DNA from 2 places in the Clostridium hominis genome. Region 2 is predicted to be linked to the other one. Evidence: a T-box and tRNA genes for the amino acid it is inferred to sense, from the RefSeq annotation. Region 2 holds a T-box; the other holds one or more tRNA genes.
The links. The T-box of region 2 lies ahead of H8S20_RS14045 (glycine--tRNA ligase). A T-box ahead of a tRNA ligase gene usually reads a tRNA of that ligase, here a tRNA-Gly.

Region 1 (10,323 bases), on a different contig from region 2:
GGGAATTCATATAAAGAGACCACGATAAATGGTAGAAAAGAACAACTTTCAGTTGTAGGAGTGACTGAGTCATATTCAGAAGTATAAAATTTAAAGATTGAATATGGAGAAGATATAACAGATATTGACGTTGAAGATGGTACTAATGCTGTAGTAATAGGAAGCGAACTTGCTAGTAAGTATTTTATGAAACCAGAAGATGCCATTGGAAGTGAAATTAGAATAGAAAATAGAACCTACTTTATTATAGGTGTACTTCAAAGAACAGGAGATGGAATGCAAGGTATAAGTCCAGACGATAGTATATTTGTTCCATTCTCAACAGCAGCTGCTTTTATATTTGATCAAGGAATTACTCCTCAGATTGTAGCGCTTGCAAAAGACATATCTTTAGTCGAAAAAGGAATGACAGAAATTAAAGATACACTTAATTATATTTTAGAAGATGGTAGTGTGTATGAATTAAGCGATGCAGGGAGCAGAATTGAGGCAGCTACAAAATCTGCCAAAACAATGAATTTATTACTTATGTCTGTTGCAACTATAGTATTTGTAGTTGGTGGAATTGGAATAATGAATGTTCTCTTTGTATCAGTAAAAGAACGTACGAAAGAAATAGGAATATTAAAGGCTCTTGGAAGTTCAAAGAAAGATATAATGCTTCAGTTTCTTTTAGAGTCAGTAATCATAAGTTTATTTGGAGGAATTGTAGGTGTGCTAATTAGTAATTATCTGATGCCACTTATGAAATACACAGATGTACCTGTATCATCATCATTAAGTGGGAAGATTATTGCATTAGCTTTCGCACTTGTTACAGGTACAGTATTTGGATTATATCCAGCATACAAAGCAGCTCAATTGAAACCAATTGAAGCTTTAAATTATGAATAAATAAAAAAATTGAAAAAGAAAGAAGGATTTTAAAATGAAAAAAGTTTTAGCAATGGTAATATGCGCAGTAATGACAGTAACAATTATAGGATGTTCTTCAAAGAACGATAATCCACCAAAAGCAGAGCAAAATAACAATGTAGAAAGTAATGATGCAAGTAATGGTGGAAGTAATGAAAATTCAGAACGTATTATGTACTTTGGAAAGGTAAAAAGTATAGTAGGTAATGAAATTGAATTAGAGCTTGCAGAAAATCAAGATGGAAATAATGAGGAAGATGATAAACAAGCACAAATATCTGGACAATTAGGTGCAGGACTTTCTGCAACAGATACGGCTCCTAACGATGCTTTATTTGATCCAAATGAAGGTGATGGAAATAGTGGAGGAAATGGTGGAGGCGGAAATGCAGAGTTACCTGAGTCTAATACTCCAAAACTAGAATTAAAATATACAGGAGAAACTAAGACATTCACAATTTCAGCAGGGGCAACAATACTTGATTCAAGAACAGTTAGTGAATCAAAACTTAGCGCAATCAAAAAGGGAACAGTCATAAGAATATATGCAACTGGCACAAAAGAATCACCTGTAGTTTCAAATGTAGAGATTGTGGAATAAACATATGAATAATATTATTACTTTAAAAGACGTAAATAAATCTTATAGCATAGGAGAAAATTCATTACATGTACTTAAAGATATAAATTTTACAGTTGAAAAAGGTGATTTTATTGCAATACTTGGGGCATCAGGTTCTGGTAAATCTACTTTAATGAATATTATTGGTTGTATGGATACTACTGATACTGGTGAATATTTTATTGAAGATATTGCAATACACCAATGTGATGACAATGAATTAGCTAAAGTACGTAATAGTAATATAGGCTTTATATTTCAAAAGTATCATCTAATACCTCAATATAATATTCTTCAAAATGTAATGATGCCACTCTTAATTAGAGGTATGTCGCGTAATGAAGCTATGAAAATTGCAAAAGAAAATCTTAGAAGAGTTGGATTAGAGGATAGAATAGAACATAGGCCTAATGAACTTTCAGGAGGGCAACAACAAAGAGTAGCGATAGCTCGTGCACTTGTTACAAAACCGGCATTACTTTTAGCTGATGAGCCAACAGGGGCGTTAGACTCAACAACTGGAAGAGAAATTTTATCTTTATTTAAAGAGTTAAATAAAGCTGGAAACACTATAATAATGATTACTCATGATGCTAATGTTGCTAAAGAGAGCAATAAGATATTATATCTTGATGATGGAATTTTAAGTAAATGAGGTATGATTAAAAAATTTTAGAAAATTAGAAATAGAATCATTTAATAAATCCAGTAAAAATTATAGCTTAAGAAGGTTATGTTAAGTAGGTTATATGATAACATACAATAAAAATAAAAATTTAAAATGAGTAGCAAAAAATCTTGTATAATAAGAGCTTTGCTACTCTATTTTGTATGAAAATATAAAACATAAATAAAAAATTAAATATGGATATAATATAGAGGAATTTATAAATAGTCATTAAAAGAAAACAACTTCTTTGGGATTTAATAAATTGTACTATTGCAGGAGCTAAAGTAAAAAAAGTTTTTGTATATTCTTTTGCTTCAAGATTAACAGAATCTTTAGGAGCGATTGTTGGCTATATAATATTACGTTCTTTTATTAATGATGAAGTGTCGGGAATAGTATTTTCAATGGCGGCAGGAATAATGGTATTTATATCATTAGATGAATTATTGCCGGCTGCTAGAGAGGATGGTGGCATAATTTATCTATTGATGGAATGGCAGCTGGTATGGTAGTTATTACAGTTAGTTTATTACTTTTTTCATAACAATTGGGCTACTATAATCTGTATCTTATATGGCCGAATTTATAGCAATTTAACATGTGGTAAAAATTACATATAAAAAAGTGTTGACCATTTAGGAAAAATGAGATATCATACTATTTGTGCTTGGGAAAAGCACAAAAGATTTATGATGCGTGTTTAGCTCAGCTGGATAGAGCAACGCCCTTCTAAGGCGTGGGCCAGGAGTTCGAATCTCTTAACACGCACCACTGTGATTCACTAGCTCAGTCGGTAGAGCACTTGACTTTTAATCAAGGTGTCCGGGGTTCGATTCCCCGGTGAGTCACCAAAGTATAACTTAAAATGGAAGCATAGCTCAGCTGGGAGAGCATCTGCCTTACAAGCAGAGGGTCACAGGTTCGATCCCTGTTGTTTCCACCATAATTTGCGGGTATCGTATATCGGTAATACTCCAGCCTTCCAAGCTGGAAAGGTGGGTTCGATTCCCACTACCCGCTCCAAAGTCGAAGTAGCTTATAATTAGCTACTTTTTTTATTTTGTTATTAAACTATAAAAAACAGATGATATAAAAAAATTACAAATATTAAAAAATGGTTTGACAATTTATTTTGATAAGTGTAATATGTATATAAAATTAAAATCTTTGAAGGGAAGAGTAGATATTTACTAAGTATCCAAAGCGAGTAGGGTTGGTGAGAGCCTATGAGAAAAGAAATATTGAAGGACATCCTGGAGATGCTTATCTGAAGGTGATAGTAAACTTACTATTCTCTATATTTCTATAAGTAAGTTAATATAACTAAATCGTAGATTTGAAATTCACTTAAGTTAAGTCGGTTATCCTCCGTTATAGGGACTTGAGATGATAATGTATTAATGCTGTATTAATTAGTTATTAAATTAGGATGGTACCGTGAAATCAAGCTTTCACTCCTATTATGGAGTGAAAGCTTTTTTATTTTAAATCTTATTTATTGGAAAAGAGCTCATCTTATAAATGAGAGTATAAATTGATGGAAATTAAACTATTCTGATTTTATAATATACATTAAATAAAAATATAAATCTTAACTTTTTGTATTCTGATTAGGAAAAAGAAGATTTATTGTACAGGATTAGCTACATTATTAAAAAGGGTGGTACCGCGAAAATTTATTTTGCCCCTTGGGTTTTTACTCAAGGGGTTTTTTGTATCTATAAAAAAAGTTGAATGCGCATAATGCTTTATAAAGATATAAAAAGCGAATTTTATAAGAAAAATTTATTGGAGGTAAATTATTATGGAAAGAAAATTAGTAAATCAATTAAAGTATTATATAAATGAAAATGTATGTATCCAAGGGTGGATATATAGGGTTAGAAGATTAAAATCTATAACTTTTATAATCTTAAGAGATAGATCAGGATTGGTTCAATGTGTTATAAATAATACTGAGTTTGATACATTAGAGCTAACTAATGAGTCAGTAATATCTATTAATGGAATTGTTAAAGAGGGTAAAAACACATTAAATCCTTTCGAGGTGGAAGTAAAAAAATTAGAGATTATAAGTAAAGTTTATGAAGAGCTTCCTATAGAGCTTAATAAAGAAAACTTAGAAGTAAATCTTAATACAATGCTTAATAACAGGGCTTTAAGCATGAGGCATCAAAAGGTTACGGCAATATTTAAGGTTCAAAATATCATAGTAAACGCTTTTAGAGAATTTTTAAATAATAATGGATTTACAGAGATTCATACTCCTAAGATAGTCAAAGAAGGAGCAGAGGGAGGTACAGAAGTTTTTGAAGTGAAATATTTTGAAAATAAGGCATACCTTGCTCAAAGTCCACAATTTTATAAGCAAATGATGGTTGGAGCTGGATTAGAAAGAGTATTTGAAGTAGGTCATGCTTATAGGGCAGAAGAGCATAATACAAATAGGCATCTTAATGAATATGTAAGTATGGACTTAGAGATGGGATTTATAGAAGATGAGGGAGATATCATGATTATGGAGGAAGAGTTATTAAAGTATATAATACAATCTCTAAAAAAACATGGAAAAGAGTATGTAGAAATTTTAGGTATTTCAATACCAGAGATAAATGGAGAAATACCTAAATTAGATTTCAATGAAGCACTTGAAATATTAAAGAGAGAATATAATAAGACTGACTTAGAAGGTGATTTAGATCCAGAAGCAGAAAAACTTCTTTATAAATATTCTAAAGAAAAGTTAAATAGTGAATTTATCTTTTTAACTAATTATCCAAGGAAGAAGAGACCTATGTATACAATGCCTAAGGGAGAGTTTGGAACTCATAGCTTTGATTTGCTGTTTAGAGGAATAGAAATAACTACAGGAGGGCAAAGAATCCATGACTATAATATGTTAATAGAGAATATGAAGTATAAAGGTCTTACGATAGAAGATTATGAAAACTATTTATCAATATTTAAATATGGAATGCCTAAGCATGGTGGTATGGCTATAGGATTAGAAAGAATAACAGCAAAAGTCTTAGGTTTAGAAAATGTAAGAGAAGCAACACTATTTCCAAGAGATAGAAAGAGATTAGTACCATAAGTAAGACTGAAAATCAAAGAAAATTATTATCTTAATTAATAAAAAAGGCTAGGAAAACATAAATATTTTCCTAGCCAAAAGTTACTTAGCTAATAGGAATATTATTGGAAATATTAAAAGGTAACGAAGTGGTACTAGAAAATAAAGTCGTCAAAATCGTCGCATTGGTCAAAGTCGTTAAATCTGTTAAATCTGCCAAACTCGTCAAATTCATTAAAACTGTCAAATAGGTCAAAGTCATTAAATCTGTTAAACTCATCAAAGCTTCTATTATCAAATCTTCTGGAGCATCTTCTACGACATCTTCTTAAACATCTTCTGAAGCATCTTCTACGGAATTCACTTGACATATAAAATCTCCCCCTTTTATTTGTTTTATACTATATAGTATTCATAATGTTATATTATGTTACGTTATGCGCAAATAATATTTGAAATTATTTTTAACAAATAATAGAATTACATATTATAATAGAGTGTACATTAATATGTAAGTTAAATCAGATAATTTGCTCTCAAAGACTTTCATTATTTGTTTTAATATAATAAAAAAAGCTAGTAAAACATAAATGTTTTACTAGCTGAAATTTATCTAATTAATAAACAATATTTTACCAGCATCCAAATAAGAGTAGTAGTGGAAGAAAGCCAAAGCCACCACAGCCAAAGCCGTTACCGAAACCGCCACAGCCGAAGCCGTTACCAAAACCTCCACAACCAAAGCCATTACCAAAACCACTACATCCACAACGTCTTGGGGAATTACAACAACTTCTACAACAACTTCTACAACATCTTCTTGACATATACGTATCCTCCTATCATTAGTTTAATACTATATGATATTCAGGAGGGGCGGTTATGTTGAATAAATCATTTTAAATATTGTAAAATTATTTACTTTGAAATAATTGAATTACATCTTCTAAATGGTTATACATTGCATTGTAAGCTAAAATAGGATCTCTTTTTTCAAAAGCTTCCATTATTTTATCGTGATGTTCTATCATATCATTAAGTGATGTTCTATATTTAAATCCAAAATATTGATTAGAAAATATCGTTTTAGGGATTATTTCATAATACTTATAAAATAATGGATTATGTGAGGCTGCTATAATTTCTTTATGAAATTTTAAATCAGCATCACTACACTCTTTTATTAAACCTTTAGCAACTTTATCTAATTCAGCTATAGATTTTAAATAAGCAACTCTTATTCTTTCTATTTCTTCATCACTTGCATTCAAAACAGCTAATTTAGTAGCTTCACTTTCAATAAACTGTCTAGCTCTTAATGATTCAACATAAAACTCTTGAATATTATGATTTTTGTATATTTCATTATCATTAAATAAATCGACTTTTTTGAAACCTTTCACTATTGGACTGGAATATGGAACAGACATAAGTATTCCATCATCACAAAGTTTTTCTATAGCTTTTCGTACTGGAATACGGCTTATGTTAAATTGTTCAGCAATTTTTCTCTCACTAGGTAATTTGCTATTAATTTTAAAATTACCGCTTAAAATATTTTCTTTTATATAATTAATAATTTGATTAGTAGCACTTAAATTAGACATAAAAACTCCTACACTAATGTTTCTATTACTATAATAGCCCAGAACTTAGTATTAATTCAATATATAAGTGATTAGTTATGTTCAATAGAAACTAAAACCGATTTTTTATAATAGAAATAAGACGCTACTATTCCTATTATTGAGATAAAAGCTAAAGTGAAATAGCTAGCTTTAATTGATATAAGTCCAGCAATTTTCCCTACAATCATTGGAAAAACTGACATACCGATAGCATAAGTCGCTTGGAAGAATCCCATTGCAGTTGATTTTTTTATTTTGGGAACATCTTTCATAGCTTCACTGGTTAAATATGAAAGAAGGACTCCTGTAGACATTCCAGGGAGTGATTGTAGTAAAAATATTATATATATGTTTTGTATAGTTGGAACAAGAGTACAGTAAGCTGATATTAAAAAGAATACAGCTGGAATCCAAAACTTTGGACCATGTTTGCTACATAGTTTTGAGGAGGCAAACCAAGATGATGCTACTGCACATAACATATAAAATATTGATGACAATCCAACAAATATAGAATTAGCACCTAAATCCTCTAGTATTTGATTAGTAAATGACATTGTAGTAGACATTTGAATACCTTGTTGAATTAATGCAAGAAGTGAGAAAAATATAAGTCTTTTATCTTTACATATAGATAAATAATCTTTAAATGATGACTTTTCATTAGATTCTTTTAAGTTATGATCTTTTATATTTAGTGCTAAGATTGTACCTATTATTCCAGAAGCTACGCTCATGATGCATAGGAATTTCATTCCTAGTTTTTCATAAAATAGAGTACTCACAATAAATCCAATTAACATACCTAAGTTATTAACTAAAATTATTGTACTTGTAGCTTTTTGTTGTTGCTCTGAAGAAAAGAATTCAGTGAAATGAACAATGTAAGAAATCCACATTGATGATGCAACTCCAGAAAAAATATTAGCTATTAGGAAGCCATATCCTCCTGGAAAAATGACTCTAATTATTGATGCTAAACCAGCAAAAACAATTCCACACAAAATGAAAAGTTTATGTTTACCTATTGAATCAGCAAAAAGGCCAACAGGAAGTCTTAATAGACATTGAGATACACCATAAGCTCCTATTATTATACCGATCATATTAGAAGATACATTATAGGCATTTAAATAAGGTGTTTGAAAAGGTATGTATACATATTGTGAAAACCAGAATAACACAACGATAATAAGTAATAATAGCTTTTGATTAAGTAGTTTTTTCATCTTTTACCTCCAAAATGGTATATTTATAAAGTGAATAATATACCATTTGTGAAGTTTAATCAAGTATTTTACGATTTTTATATAGGATAAATTTTTATAATAAAGATTATATGAAAAAATTTTAAATTTTATGGTTGATTTCTGAAAACGTTTATGATAATATAAAAATACAAATTTGAATATTATAACAGTAGACGTGTTACTGGTAATGCAGGCAAGATCGAATCAATTTTTATAGGTTAACATAGGTGTAATCTATCTAATTGCTTCGGTCTTTTTTTTGTTTGATTGGCCATAAAACAAAAAGCCTATAATTGAAAATTGGAGGAATTATTTTATGGATTATAAAGATATTGCACAAGCAATCCTATCTAATATCGGTGGGAAAGAAAATATTAATGAAGTAACTCATTGTATGACAAGACTTAGATTCAAAGTTAAAAACGCTTCAAAGGTAAATAAGGACAAGTTATCTAAAGTTGAAGGCGTTATAACTGTTGTTGAAAGTATGGGTCAAATACAAGTTGTAATAGGAAATAAAGTTAAAAAGGTATATGAAGAAGTTATTAAGTTGGTACCAGAAAACGCGGGTACAGGTAATGTTGAAGATGATGAAAAAGAAGGGATAATGAATTCTATTCTTTCAGCAGTAGCTGGAATATTTACACCAATTATACCAGCTATAGCAGGATCAGGTATGATAAAAGGTATTTTATCAGTTCTTGCAATGTACTATTTAAATAAACATGGAGTTAATATAAAAGAGACTCAAACTTATATAATATTTAATGCAATGGCTGATGCTATATTCTACTTTATGCCAATTATGTTAGGATATACTGCTGCTAAAGTATTTAAGGCTAATAAGATTATCTCAATGGTACTTGGTGCTACACTTTGTTATCCTGCATTCATAGCATTGATGACAGGGGAAGAAGCTGTTAGATTCTTAGGTCTTTCGGTAACAAAAGCTACATATACATCATCAGTAATTCCAATAATTATTGCTATATGGGCACTTTCTTACCTTGAAAAAGTATTAGAAAAGTATATACCAGAAGTAGTTAAAATAATAATGGTTCCAACATTAGCATTAGTTATAATGTTACCTGCTACACTTTTCTTATTTGGACCAATAGGAATATATATTGGGGACGCTATTAATTTTACTTATAAATATCTTTATCAATTAAGTCCTGCACTATGTGGTGCATTAGTAGGAGGACTATGGTGCGTATTCGTTATATTTGGTGCTCATAGAGCTTTATTACCAATAGGTATAAATGATGTTGCTCAAACAGGGAGACAAAATCTTTTAGCATTTGCTGGAGCTGCAAACTTCTCTCAAGCTGGAGCTGCTTTAGGGGTATTCTTTAAAACTAAAAATAATGGTTTAAAAACAATTTCTATGTCTGCTACAATCACTGCTTTATTTGGAATAACTGAACCTGCTATATATGGTGCTAACCTTAGACTTAAAAAGCCAATGTTCTGTGCTGTAATATGTGGTGCTATAGGTGGTGCTATAATGGGTATAGGTGGAGCTTATGGTAATGCATTTGCAAACCAAGGAATTTTAACAATACCTGTATATGCTGAAGCTGGAACAATGGGATTTTTAAGTTACTTAGCTGGTTGTGCTATAGCATTCGTTGGATCTGCTGTATTAACGTATATAGTTGGATTTGAAGATATTGAAGATGCTTCAAATGAAGAAACTTCAACTGTAAAGCTTTCTAGTGATAATGTAAGTCTTGATATAACTTCACCAGTAGAAGGTAATTATGTTTCATTAGCAGAAGTAAAAGATGATGTTTTTGCATCAAAAGTTATGGGAGATGGTATAGCTGTATTACCTAAAAAGGGAGTTATTACAGCACCAGCTGATTGTGAAGTAGTTTCATTATTCCCTACATTACATGCTGTAGGGTTAAAGCTTAATAATGGAGCAGAAATGCTAATTCATGTTGGGATTAACACAGTAGAATTAAACGGTAAATATTTCGAAAAACATGTAAACCAAGGTGACTTAGTTAAAAAGGGTGAAAAACTTATATCATTTGATATAGAGAAAATAAAAAAAGCAGGATACGATGTTACAACACCAGTTATAGTAAACAATACTTTTGATTTTGCTAATGTTGTACCATGCGAAGTTAGCTACGTATCAACTAATGATACAATAA
Region 2 (10,323 bases):
CTCCATATAAATATTTAAATTTTAATAAATATCATAACTAATAATGTCATCAAAGGTATCCTCTCTTCGGATTAACTCAATATTACCTTCTTTAGTTATGAGAGCAACGGCGCTTCTAGGTCTATTATTATATATAGTTTGACTTTCGATAGAATAGGCGCCAGTATCTATAAAGGCTAGGGTATCTCCGAGTGAAGTGTTTTTTGGCAATAAAAAAAATTCTTCATAAACACCTTGATGGAAATAATCTCCACCATCACATAGTGGACCAGCTATCTTAGTTAATAGGGTGTAATCGTCTTTAATATTTTTGGTGTTGAAAAGATAGAAGAACCAATTAAAATGAAGGCTATCGGATAATATGCTATAACCAGCATCGATAAATTTCCAATTTACTATGTCTAGTATATTAAACTTATCATCATAATTAGTTTTAATTTTTTCGCTGTAGATAGTTGTCAATAATACTGCCGCACTACTTACTATTTTTCTGCCGGGTTCAATACATATTTCTATGTCATCTCTCCACTTTAAAACTTCATCAATAATTATATTTGCAAAATCAGAAGAATTAAGAGATGTATATAAATAATCTTTTAATGGATTACCTTGCCCATATTTATAAGGTACTGGAATACCTCCACCTAAATTTATAGATTTAAATTTAATATTTAATGAGTTTTCTAATCGTTTTGCTTCATCAATAATAACTTTTACGGCCTTTGAAAAAGGATCAATTATTGGAATTTGATCACCTATGTGTATATGAAGGCCTTTAAGATTTACATAAGGCATATTTATTATTTTTTTACACATTAGCTCTGCATCTTTTAAGTCAATTCCGGCTTTAGCGTGATAGGCTGTTACACAATCAGGATGAGTGGGAGAAGATACATTTGGCTCTATCCTTATAGAAACATTGGCTTCTATTTGTAGTTCATTTGTAATCTCTTCGATGAGGTCTAATTCATAAAAACTGTCTACATTTATAGAATAGATATTATTTTTTATGGCATATTCTAAATCGCTTTTTTTCTTAAGAACACCATTGAATATTATTTCAGATCCCTTAAAACCACTTTTTATACATTTCATTATTTCGTAAATAGAATTAGCTTCAGCAAATATCTCATTATCTTTAACTATTTCTAGTATTTTAATTAGAGAACAAGCCTTTGAGGCATAAAATATCTTGGTGTTAGGGTAGTTTTTAAAAGCTTCCTTAATTTCAGTAATATTGCGGATTATTTCTAATTCAGAATATAGGTAGAATGGAGTTTGAATTTTTTTAGAGATATCATATAGGTCGATATTTTCAAATAATAAATGATCGTTTTTTTCAGAGAAACGTCTATCTGATGATATGATTTTTTCCCTAGTAGTATTAAAAGTATCAATAGACTCCTTTTTCTTATCAGTGGATATTAAATCTTTGTTCATAGTATTTACATCCTTAAGTTAACTAATTAATTTAGTTATTTTTTTTATAGTACATAATATGAAAAGAAAATTTTGTTGGTGACTAATTTATAATAAGCAAGAAAATTAGAATTATTTATATCGAAAAATGGAAAAATTCATATATTAGTAATGAAAGGTTATAGTTTATAGACTATAAAATAATAATATGTAGGTTGATAAGATGAACAATACAACTAATGAACAGCCAAAAGAAAAGTTAACATTAAAAAGAGAACTTGGAATTGTTGCTACAACAGCTATAGTAGTTGGAAATATGATTGGATCAGGAATTTTCATGGCCCCGCAAGGATTAGCTGAAGCATCTAATCCTATAGCAACTTGTATTGCTTGGTTAATTACGTCCGTTGGGTCTATTTTCCTTGCTTTAAGCTTTGCAAGACTTGGAAGAGTTATGCCTCAAACTGGAGGTCCTATAGTTTATACAAAGGCAGCATTTGGGGAATTCGCATCATTTTTAGTAACATGGACCTATTGGATAGGAATTTGGGTTGGTGATGCAGCAATTATAACTGCAGCTACAAGTTATTTGAGTTACTTTTTTCCGGTACTTGCAGTTAATAGGTTATGGGCATTTTTAGTATCAAGTCTCATATTGTGGATATTTACCATAATAAATATAAGGGGAGTAAAGCAATCTGGAATTGTAGGGATAATTACTACTGTATTTAAGATTTTACCTTTAATAGTATTTGCTTGTATCGCTTCAATGCATTTTAATGTTGAGAATTTTAATACAGTATCGGCAACATCTACAACAGGACTATCTACAATACCTATAGCTGTTAGTATAACTTTATGGTCATTTTTAGGACTAGAAAGTGCTACTATTCCTGCAGGAGAAATAAAAGATCCAGAAAAAAATATAAAGAGGAGTACCATTTGGGGAATTGGAATAACATCTATAATTTATATAGTTATAAGTGTTCTAGCAATTGGAGCTATTTCACAAGGTGCGTTGGCAACATCAAATGCGCCTTTAGCAGATATTATAAATGTTACAACAAATAGCAATTGGGGAGGTCCTTTCATTGCCTTTGGAGCAATAATCTCTATATTAGGGGCTATAAATGGTTGGGTTTTATTATCAGGAAGATGTTCTTTTGCCGCAGCTGAAGAAAATCTATTCCCAGCTATATTTGGAAAAATTCATAATAAGTATAGAACTCCATATATGTCGATATTAATAGCAAGTATAGGAACAACTATTATTTTAATCACTAATTATATTACTACTTTAACAGGAGCTTTTAATTTTATAGTATTATTATCAACTTTATCTGTTTTGCCTGTATACACTTTTACTGCAGCAGCAGAGATGATTATATTGAAAAAAGAAACTGGAAAGGTTAGTTTTGCTAAATTTATCAAAACATCAATATTTGCTTTGATAGCATTTGCATATTCCATATATGCTATATATGGAACTGGTGCAGAGATAGTAATGTATGGGTTTATATTAATTCTTATAGGAATTCCATTTTATGCTTACCTCAAAATAAATAGAAACTAACTTAGCTATTAAATAGTGTAAGGTATTTGTATTTAATGTATTGTGAGAATAATAGGAAGGTAATATGAAACGTTTATTTATAAATTATAAGGAGAGATGGTTATGACAGAAAGGTCTAGTTTAATTAAAATTATTATTTTACAAGACTTTATATTAGATCCACGAGAAATAAGTATTCCTAAAAAAGTAATTGAAAAGATAGATTTTAATAAAGAAATATTTTTTAAGTTTGGAGCAGAAAAAAAAGAAGTTAACTGTACTGCAAATGATACTGAAGATATTATATATATATCAAGTAGCTTGGTTGATGAATTCTCTGTATATTCAGGTATGAAGACAAATTTTATTATAAATGAGAATGTTATTTGTATTGGACCAGTAATCGGAAGTTTCACAGACACTACAAGTGTACGTATTGCTAGTGAACAACGACCTGGAACTAAGCTTAAGTGTCTATGTGAATCAAATAGGGATGCAAGAACAATTTTATATTTTTTTTCAGTAAATGATTTTGATAGTGAAAATGAAAGAATACATGGAACTTATTATAATTATGTAGCTGAAAGATGGGAAAAAGGATATTTTCCTATTCCAGATGTTTTGTATGATAGGGGTGGAGGTATATTAAATAAACAAAAAGGTGCATCTCAATATATTAGAGAGACAATTGAAAAAGATGAAAATGTTATGAGATTTAACCCAAGATATTATTTTGATAAATGGCAGGTTTATGATAAACTCAATAGATATGATGAAGTAAAAAAATATCTTCCATTAACAATTAGGTATAGAAATGCAAGTGATTTATTGATGATGCTAGAGAAGTCAAAAACTCTATATATAAAAGATAGGGTTGGAAATAGAGGAATTGGAGTCACTAGAATAGTGAAGCTTTTAGATGGAACCTTTGACCTAAGTTATTTCACGAAAGAATTGTTTCAAGAAAGATATTATAGTTTTGAAGGGTTAGTAAGTAGAATAGATGAATTATATAAAGGTAAAAATGCTATAATCCAACCATCTATAGATATGATAAAGGTAGATGAAGGAAATGTAGATATGAGGGCTACCGTTCAAAGAGATGGTAATGGTAATCTTGGTATAGTTGCATGTCCAGTAAGATTAGGTAAAAGTGGGGCTCCTATTACTAGCACTAGGTCAGGTTCTAAAGTGTATCGTTTTGAAGAATTTTTTATGAGTATATTAAATTATCCAAAAGAAAAGATAGATGGGATTAAAGCTAAAATAGATGATTTTTTAATCAGCACTTATAAGGCTATAGAAGATATTTATGGAAGGTTTGGAGAGATTGGAATAGATTTTGCAATAGATAAAAGTGGAGAAATATGGTTTATAGAATGTAATGCGAAACCAGGAAAAGATACTGTATATTTATCTTATGATAAAGAAACCATAAAAAAAGCATTTTTAAATCCATTAGAATATGCAAAATATATAGCAGGATATTAATTTTATAATAAAAGGTGTTATGAAAACATTACTTTTTCATAACACCTTTTATTTATTCTTCTGTACAATCGTCTATATCAGTGAACTCTAAAGATAAGCCAACCATAACTTCTAAATATGGGCCAGCACAATCTTCTTTAGGAGTTAAAGAAAAGAATGCAAAATTCCAGTCGATATATGTGGATGAGTCTTCTTCAAGTGACTTAGGAGAGCAACTAAAAGAAATAGTTTCATTAACAGGAATAATTATATTAGTAGAAGATGAAGAACGGGTTGGAAAGCATCCTCCATATCTTGGACATACCGGCATACTAATAGAAAATTCAACCTCACCTAATGCCTTTATTTGATATCCAGCTAGAGCTTCACATTCAATAGATTTTTCACATCTACAATTTGGAACTAACACTTTTTGAACAATTGGAGTTTTTACACATGATATATTAGAAAGATTAAAACATACGCTAGGAAAGCCAACAACAAATTTAAAACCCCTTGGTAATTTTAAACGGGAACACCCTTTAACTAGTGATAGGCAAGAAGGATTATTTGATTTAAGTTCAGATGGTTTAATTGGAATACCAGACTTATCAAAAAAGTAAGTCTTACCAAACTCAAATTTATTAAAATTATCTTTAAAATCTTCATATTTAGCCATTTTAAAATAACACCTACTTTAATAAAATTTTTATATATAGTTTTTAGTCTACTAAGATTTATTTGCATATTTTATGCAGAAATATAGTGTCCTTTAATACATTATATGAAGACATTACGATAATTGACAATATTTGATAAAAATATATAAAATTAGTTATTTTTATCAATCATAGAGTTAAAATCATCTGTAGGGTAATTAGGATAATTAAAAATTTTACCTTCCCATGTTCTTATAGTTACATAATTTTTACCTCTAGAAATAATATATTCAGGCAGAAGTGGGGTTTTTCCATTACCATTTGGCGCGTTAACAATATATGTTGGAATAGCCATTCCAGAAGTATAGCCTCTTAAATACTCCATTATTTCAATACCATCGTCAATTGAGGTGTTAAAATGATGCGTACCTATTACGTTTTTGGCGTGGAAAATGTAATAGGGTTTAACTCTACATTTTAAAAGCTCTTGATTTAAAAGACGCATTATATATTTATCATTGTTGATTCCATTTAGCAGAACAGCTTGATTTCCTAGTGGTATTCCTGAGTTAGCAAGTTTATCACAGGCAGCTTTAGCATCTTGAGTTATTTCAAGTGGGTGATTAAAATGAGTATTAATATAAATAGGACGATATTTTTTTAGTATTTTTAGTAGGTCATCAGTAATTCTTTGAGGCATTGTAACTGGGCATCTAGTACCTATTCTTACATAATCAACGGTGTTAATGCTAAAGAGCTCATTTAATAACCAATCTAATGTATTATCGGATAGCATTAGCGCATCTCCACCTGTTAATAATACATCTCTTATTTCTGTATTAGCTTTTATATAGTTAATAGATTCTTGGAGAGTTTCTTTAGATTTATGTTCATCTATACAACCAATATTCCTTCTGCGTTGGCAATGCCTACAAAATGAAGGGCATACATTAGTTACATTAATTATTAGTCTATCAGGGTACCTTCTTGTTATAGAACCGGCAGGATTAGTAAATTCTTCTGACATCGGGTCTAATACACCTCTATCATCTAATTCAAGAAAAGTTGGGATTGATTGCAGTTTTATGGGATTGAATTTATCATCATCATCTATTAAAGAAGTATAATAAGGTGTAATACCCCAACGATATTTCTGTTCAACTTTTTTTATACTATCAATTTCTGAATCGGTTAAATTTATTATTTTGGACAAAAGAGATACATCGCTAATTCTATTTTTTAATTGCCATTTCCAATCATTCCAATCAGACTCGGTTCCATTTAAAATTTCTAGTATCTTTTTCTTTTTAGAGAGCATTTTTTCTTCTTGGAGTGGTGATAATCCTTTAGGAATAGTGTCCTTTATATCTAGGTAATCTTGTATTCTAGTTTTTAATTCAGAACATCTTTCTAATGAAATAGATTGTTTAGATTTATCTGAGCACATATATACTTCCTCCTTAATTAAGATTTTATTGTATTAAATAGATTGATAATTTCATATTATGCTTGTTTAGGAAAATAGTAACTATAAGTAGGATATATGTGTAAGATTCTGATTAATAAAAGTCATTTTGCTTGACATATAAATGTGTTTTGGTAAAATTAATATATAATTTAATAAACACGATGAAAAAGAAAAGTAATTTTAATGTTTCTTTAAGAGAGATGATGGTTGGTGTGAATCATTAGAAAATTAAAATGAATGGAGCTTTGGAGTGTATTTTTTAAAGATGGGCTTGAGCCAAGAAGGGTGGAACCGCGGAATATTTAATTTCGTCCCTTTGTGGTTATAAGGCTTTTTTTTATTTTATAATAAAAATTACTTTGAAATTTAATAATTTGAATTTAACTGAAAGTCCGAATCTAAGATTTGAGTACGTGAAGTTACACATGGTGTACTCATTCGACCTAAAGAGAAGGAGTTTCATTATATATAAGTTTAAAAAATAGGAGGAATTAAGTATGTCAGTAGAAAAGACTATGGATAAAATAGTTGCTTTATGTAAAAGTAGAGGTTTTATATTCCCAGGATCAGAGATATATGGTGGTCTTGCGAACTCATGGGATTACGGTCCATTAGGAGTAGAGTTTAAAAACAATGTAAAAAAAGCTTGGTGGAAGAAGTTTGTACAAGAAAGTCCATACAATGTTGGAGTTGATTGTGCAATATTAATGAATCCAGAAGTTTGGGTTGCGTCAGGGCACGTTGGAGGATTTTCTGACCCACTTATGGATTGTAAAGAGTGTAAGGCTAGATTTAGAGCAGATAAGTTAGTTGAAGATCATATGACTGAAAATGGAGCAGAGGTTGCTACAGCTGATGGTTGGACAAATGAGCAATTAATGGAATACATAACTAGCAATAATATAATTTGTCCTAAATGTGGAAAAATGAACTATACTGATATTAGAAAGTTCAACTTAATGTTTAAAACTTTCCAAGGGATAACTGAAGATTCAGCTAGTACAGTATATTTAAGACCAGAAACAGCTCAAGGGATATTCGTTAACTTTAAGTCAGTTCAAAGAACCTCAAGAAAGAAAGTGCCATTTGGTATAGCTCAAATAGGTAAGTCTTTCAGAAATGAAATTACTCCTGGTAACTTCACTTTCAGAACAAGAGAATTTGAACAAATGGAATTAGAGTTCTTCTGCAAACCAGGAACAGATTTAGAGTGGTTTGGATATTGGAAAGATTATTGCTGGAACTTCTTGTTAAACCTAGGAGTTAAGGCTGATTGTTTAAGAATGAGAGACCACGGTGAAGAAGAATTATCATTCTATTCAAATGCAACATCTGATATAGAATACTTATTCCCATTTGGTTGGGGAGAACTTTGGGGAATAGCTGATAGAACAGACTATGACTTAAAGAAACATGCAGAGCACTCAGGAACTGATATGACTTACTTAGATCCAACAACTAATGAGAAATATGTACCATATTGTATAGAGCCATCATTAGGAGCTGATAGAGTTGCATTAGCATTCTTAGTAGATGCTTATGATGAAGAAGAGTTAGAAGGTGGAGATGTTAGAACAGTAATGCACTTACATCCAGCTTTAGCTCCATACAAAGCAGCTGTATTACCATTATCTAAGAAGTTATCAGAAAAAGCTGATGAGGTTTATTCAATGTTAGCTAAGAACTTCAACATAGAATATGATGAAACAGGAAGTATTGGTAAGAGATATAGAAGACAAGATGAAATAGGAACTCCATTCTGTATAACAATTGACTTTGAAACAGAAAATGATGGATGTGTAACTATAAGACATAGAGATTCTATGACTCAAGAAAGAGTTAAAATAGAAGAATTAAATGACTTTATAGCTAAGAGTTTAGAGTTTTAATTATTTTAAAGGGTTGTTTTATAAAAAACAACCCTTTTAATTTTTATATAGGTAGGATATTTTCCATCAATAGAATATAATAATTTAAAATGTTATAATAAAATTAGAATGGGATAAAATTCAAATAAAGAGAATTTTGTATGAAGGTATACTAGTACTTTGGAGGATAATATGAAAAAGGATTTTAAAGAATTTAAAGATTTTATTAAGAATAAAAATGTTGCTGTAGTTGGCATAGGGGTTAGTAATATACCTCTTATAAACTTTTTGCTAAAGTTAGGAGCTAAGGTTACAGCTTTTGATAGAAAGACTAAAGAAGAATTAGGTGATGTATTTAATAACTTTGTATCAAAAGGAGTAAAATTAGAACTTGGAGAAAATTATCTTGATAATTTAACAGGGTTTGAAGTTGTGTTTAAAACACCATCTATGAGAATAGATTGTGATGCTTTAGTTAAGGTCAAGAATGAAGGTGCATATGTAACTTCAGAGATGGAAGAGTTCGTAAGATATTGTAAAGGTAAGGTATATGCCATTACAGGATCTGATGGAAAAACTACAACTACTAGTATAGTAGCAAAACTTTTAGAAACAGAAGGATATAGAACGTGGGTAGGTGGAAATATAGGAACTCCACTTTTTTCAAGAATAGAAGAAGTTGAAGATGGGCATATGGTAGTTTTAGAGTTATCTAGTTTCCAACTTATGACTATGAACTCGCCAGTTGATGTTGCTATAGTAACTAATTTAACACCTAATCATTTAGATATGCATAAAGGCATGGAAGAATATATAGATTCTAAAAAGAATGTCTTCCTATATCAAAATGAAACAGATGTATTGGTTGTGAATAGGGAAAATGATATAACATTCGGTTTTGAAAAAGAAGCTAAAGGTTATGTAAGGGAATTTAGTTCAAAGAGAATAATAGAAAATGGAGCTTATTATAAAGAGGGAAAACTTTATTTAGAAGGAAATGAAGTTTGTGAAAAAGATAATATAATTATAAAAGGAATGCACAATGTAGAAAATTACTTAGCTGCTTTTATAGCTACTAAAGATGATGTGAAAATTGAAACTATGAAAAATGTAGCAGAAAGCTTTGGTGGAGTAGAGCATAGATGTGAATTTGTTAGGGAAATAGATGGAGTTAAGTATTATAATGATTCAATAGCATCTACACCGACAAGAACTGTAGCTGGATTGAGAGCTTTTGAAAAAAAGGTAATATTAATTGCTGGTGGATATGACAAGCATATTCCTTTTGAACCGTTAGCAGAGGATGGATATCCTTATATAAAAGAAGTGATAATATTAGGAGCTACTAAATTTAAAATAAAAGAAGCCTTTGAAAAGCTTAAAATAGAAAAGGGAATAGAAATACCGACTATAATGGTAGATTCTTTAGAAGAAGCTGTAGAAGTTTCAAGAAAGATATCTACGGAAGGTGATGTGGTAACTTTATCTCCTGCATGTGCATCTTTTGATATGTTTCCAAACTTTATGGTAAGAGGAAATAAGTTTAAAGAAATAGTTAATGTTATAAAATAAGCGAGAGAATAATTAAAGTTTATAAGTGAAAATGAGTTAGAGTATATTATGTATAATCTAGCTCATTTTTATACTTACAAATAAGTAAATATAATAGTTAATATGTAAAAATAAACTCAACATATCCTGGCGTATCAATATGTGTATATTAAAGAAAAATAAAGAAAATTAAAGAAATAAAAAAATAATTTAATTGTATAAGTAGAAAGTTTTGTAAGAGAAAAGAGAAAGATGATAATATAGTAAAAGTCGTCGGCAGTAATTACAAATTACTAAAGATGATTTGTTGAAAACATCAGTTTGAAGTCAAAAAAC

Region 1: it has a tRNA-Gly gene. The T-box ahead of H8S20_RS14045 (glycine--tRNA ligase) is inferred to sense a tRNA for this amino acid. The anticodon was not compared.

What each region holds. Positions count from the first base shown of each region.
Region 1 is NZ_JACOOO010000025.1:169,470-179,792, forward strand. It holds partial or broken gene H8S20_RS20495 (ABC transporter permease) at 1-408, shown strand, start outside; gene H8S20_RS20500 (ABC transporter permease) at 574-894, shown strand; gene H8S20_RS12325 (hypothetical protein) at 929-1,516, shown strand; gene H8S20_RS12330 (ABC transporter ATP-binding protein) at 1,521-2,192, shown strand; gene H8S20_RS12335 (ZIP family metal transporter) at 2,477-2,719, shown strand; tRNA gene H8S20_RS12340 (tRNA-Arg) at 2,902-2,978, shown strand; tRNA gene H8S20_RS12345 (tRNA-Lys) at 2,983-3,058, shown strand; tRNA gene H8S20_RS12350 (tRNA-Val) at 3,075-3,150, shown strand; tRNA gene H8S20_RS12355 (tRNA-Gly) at 3,157-3,230, shown strand; gene aspS (aspartate--tRNA(Asn) ligase) at 4,012-5,301, shown strand; gene H8S20_RS12365 (hypothetical protein) at 5,913-6,107, opposite strand; gene H8S20_RS12370 (FadR/GntR family transcriptional regulator) at 6,195-6,887, opposite strand; gene H8S20_RS12375 (MFS transporter) at 6,959-8,137, opposite strand; gene H8S20_RS12380 (beta-glucoside-specific PTS transporter subunit IIABC) at 8,475-10,323, shown strand, end outside.
Region 2 is NZ_JACOOO010000031.1:156,896-167,218, forward strand. It holds gene dokD (ornithine/lysine decarboxylase DokD) at 22-1,440, opposite strand; gene H8S20_RS14025 (amino acid permease) at 1,643-2,992, shown strand; gene H8S20_RS14030 (YheC/YheD family endospore coat-associated protein) at 3,095-4,462, shown strand; gene H8S20_RS14035 (hypothetical protein) at 4,515-5,120, opposite strand; gene eam (glutamate 2,3-aminomutase) at 5,273-6,547, opposite strand; T-box leader at 6,721-6,887, shown strand; gene H8S20_RS14045 (glycine--tRNA ligase) at 7,066-8,457, shown strand; gene murD (UDP-N-acetylmuramoyl-L-alanine--D-glutamate ligase) at 8,629-10,008, shown strand.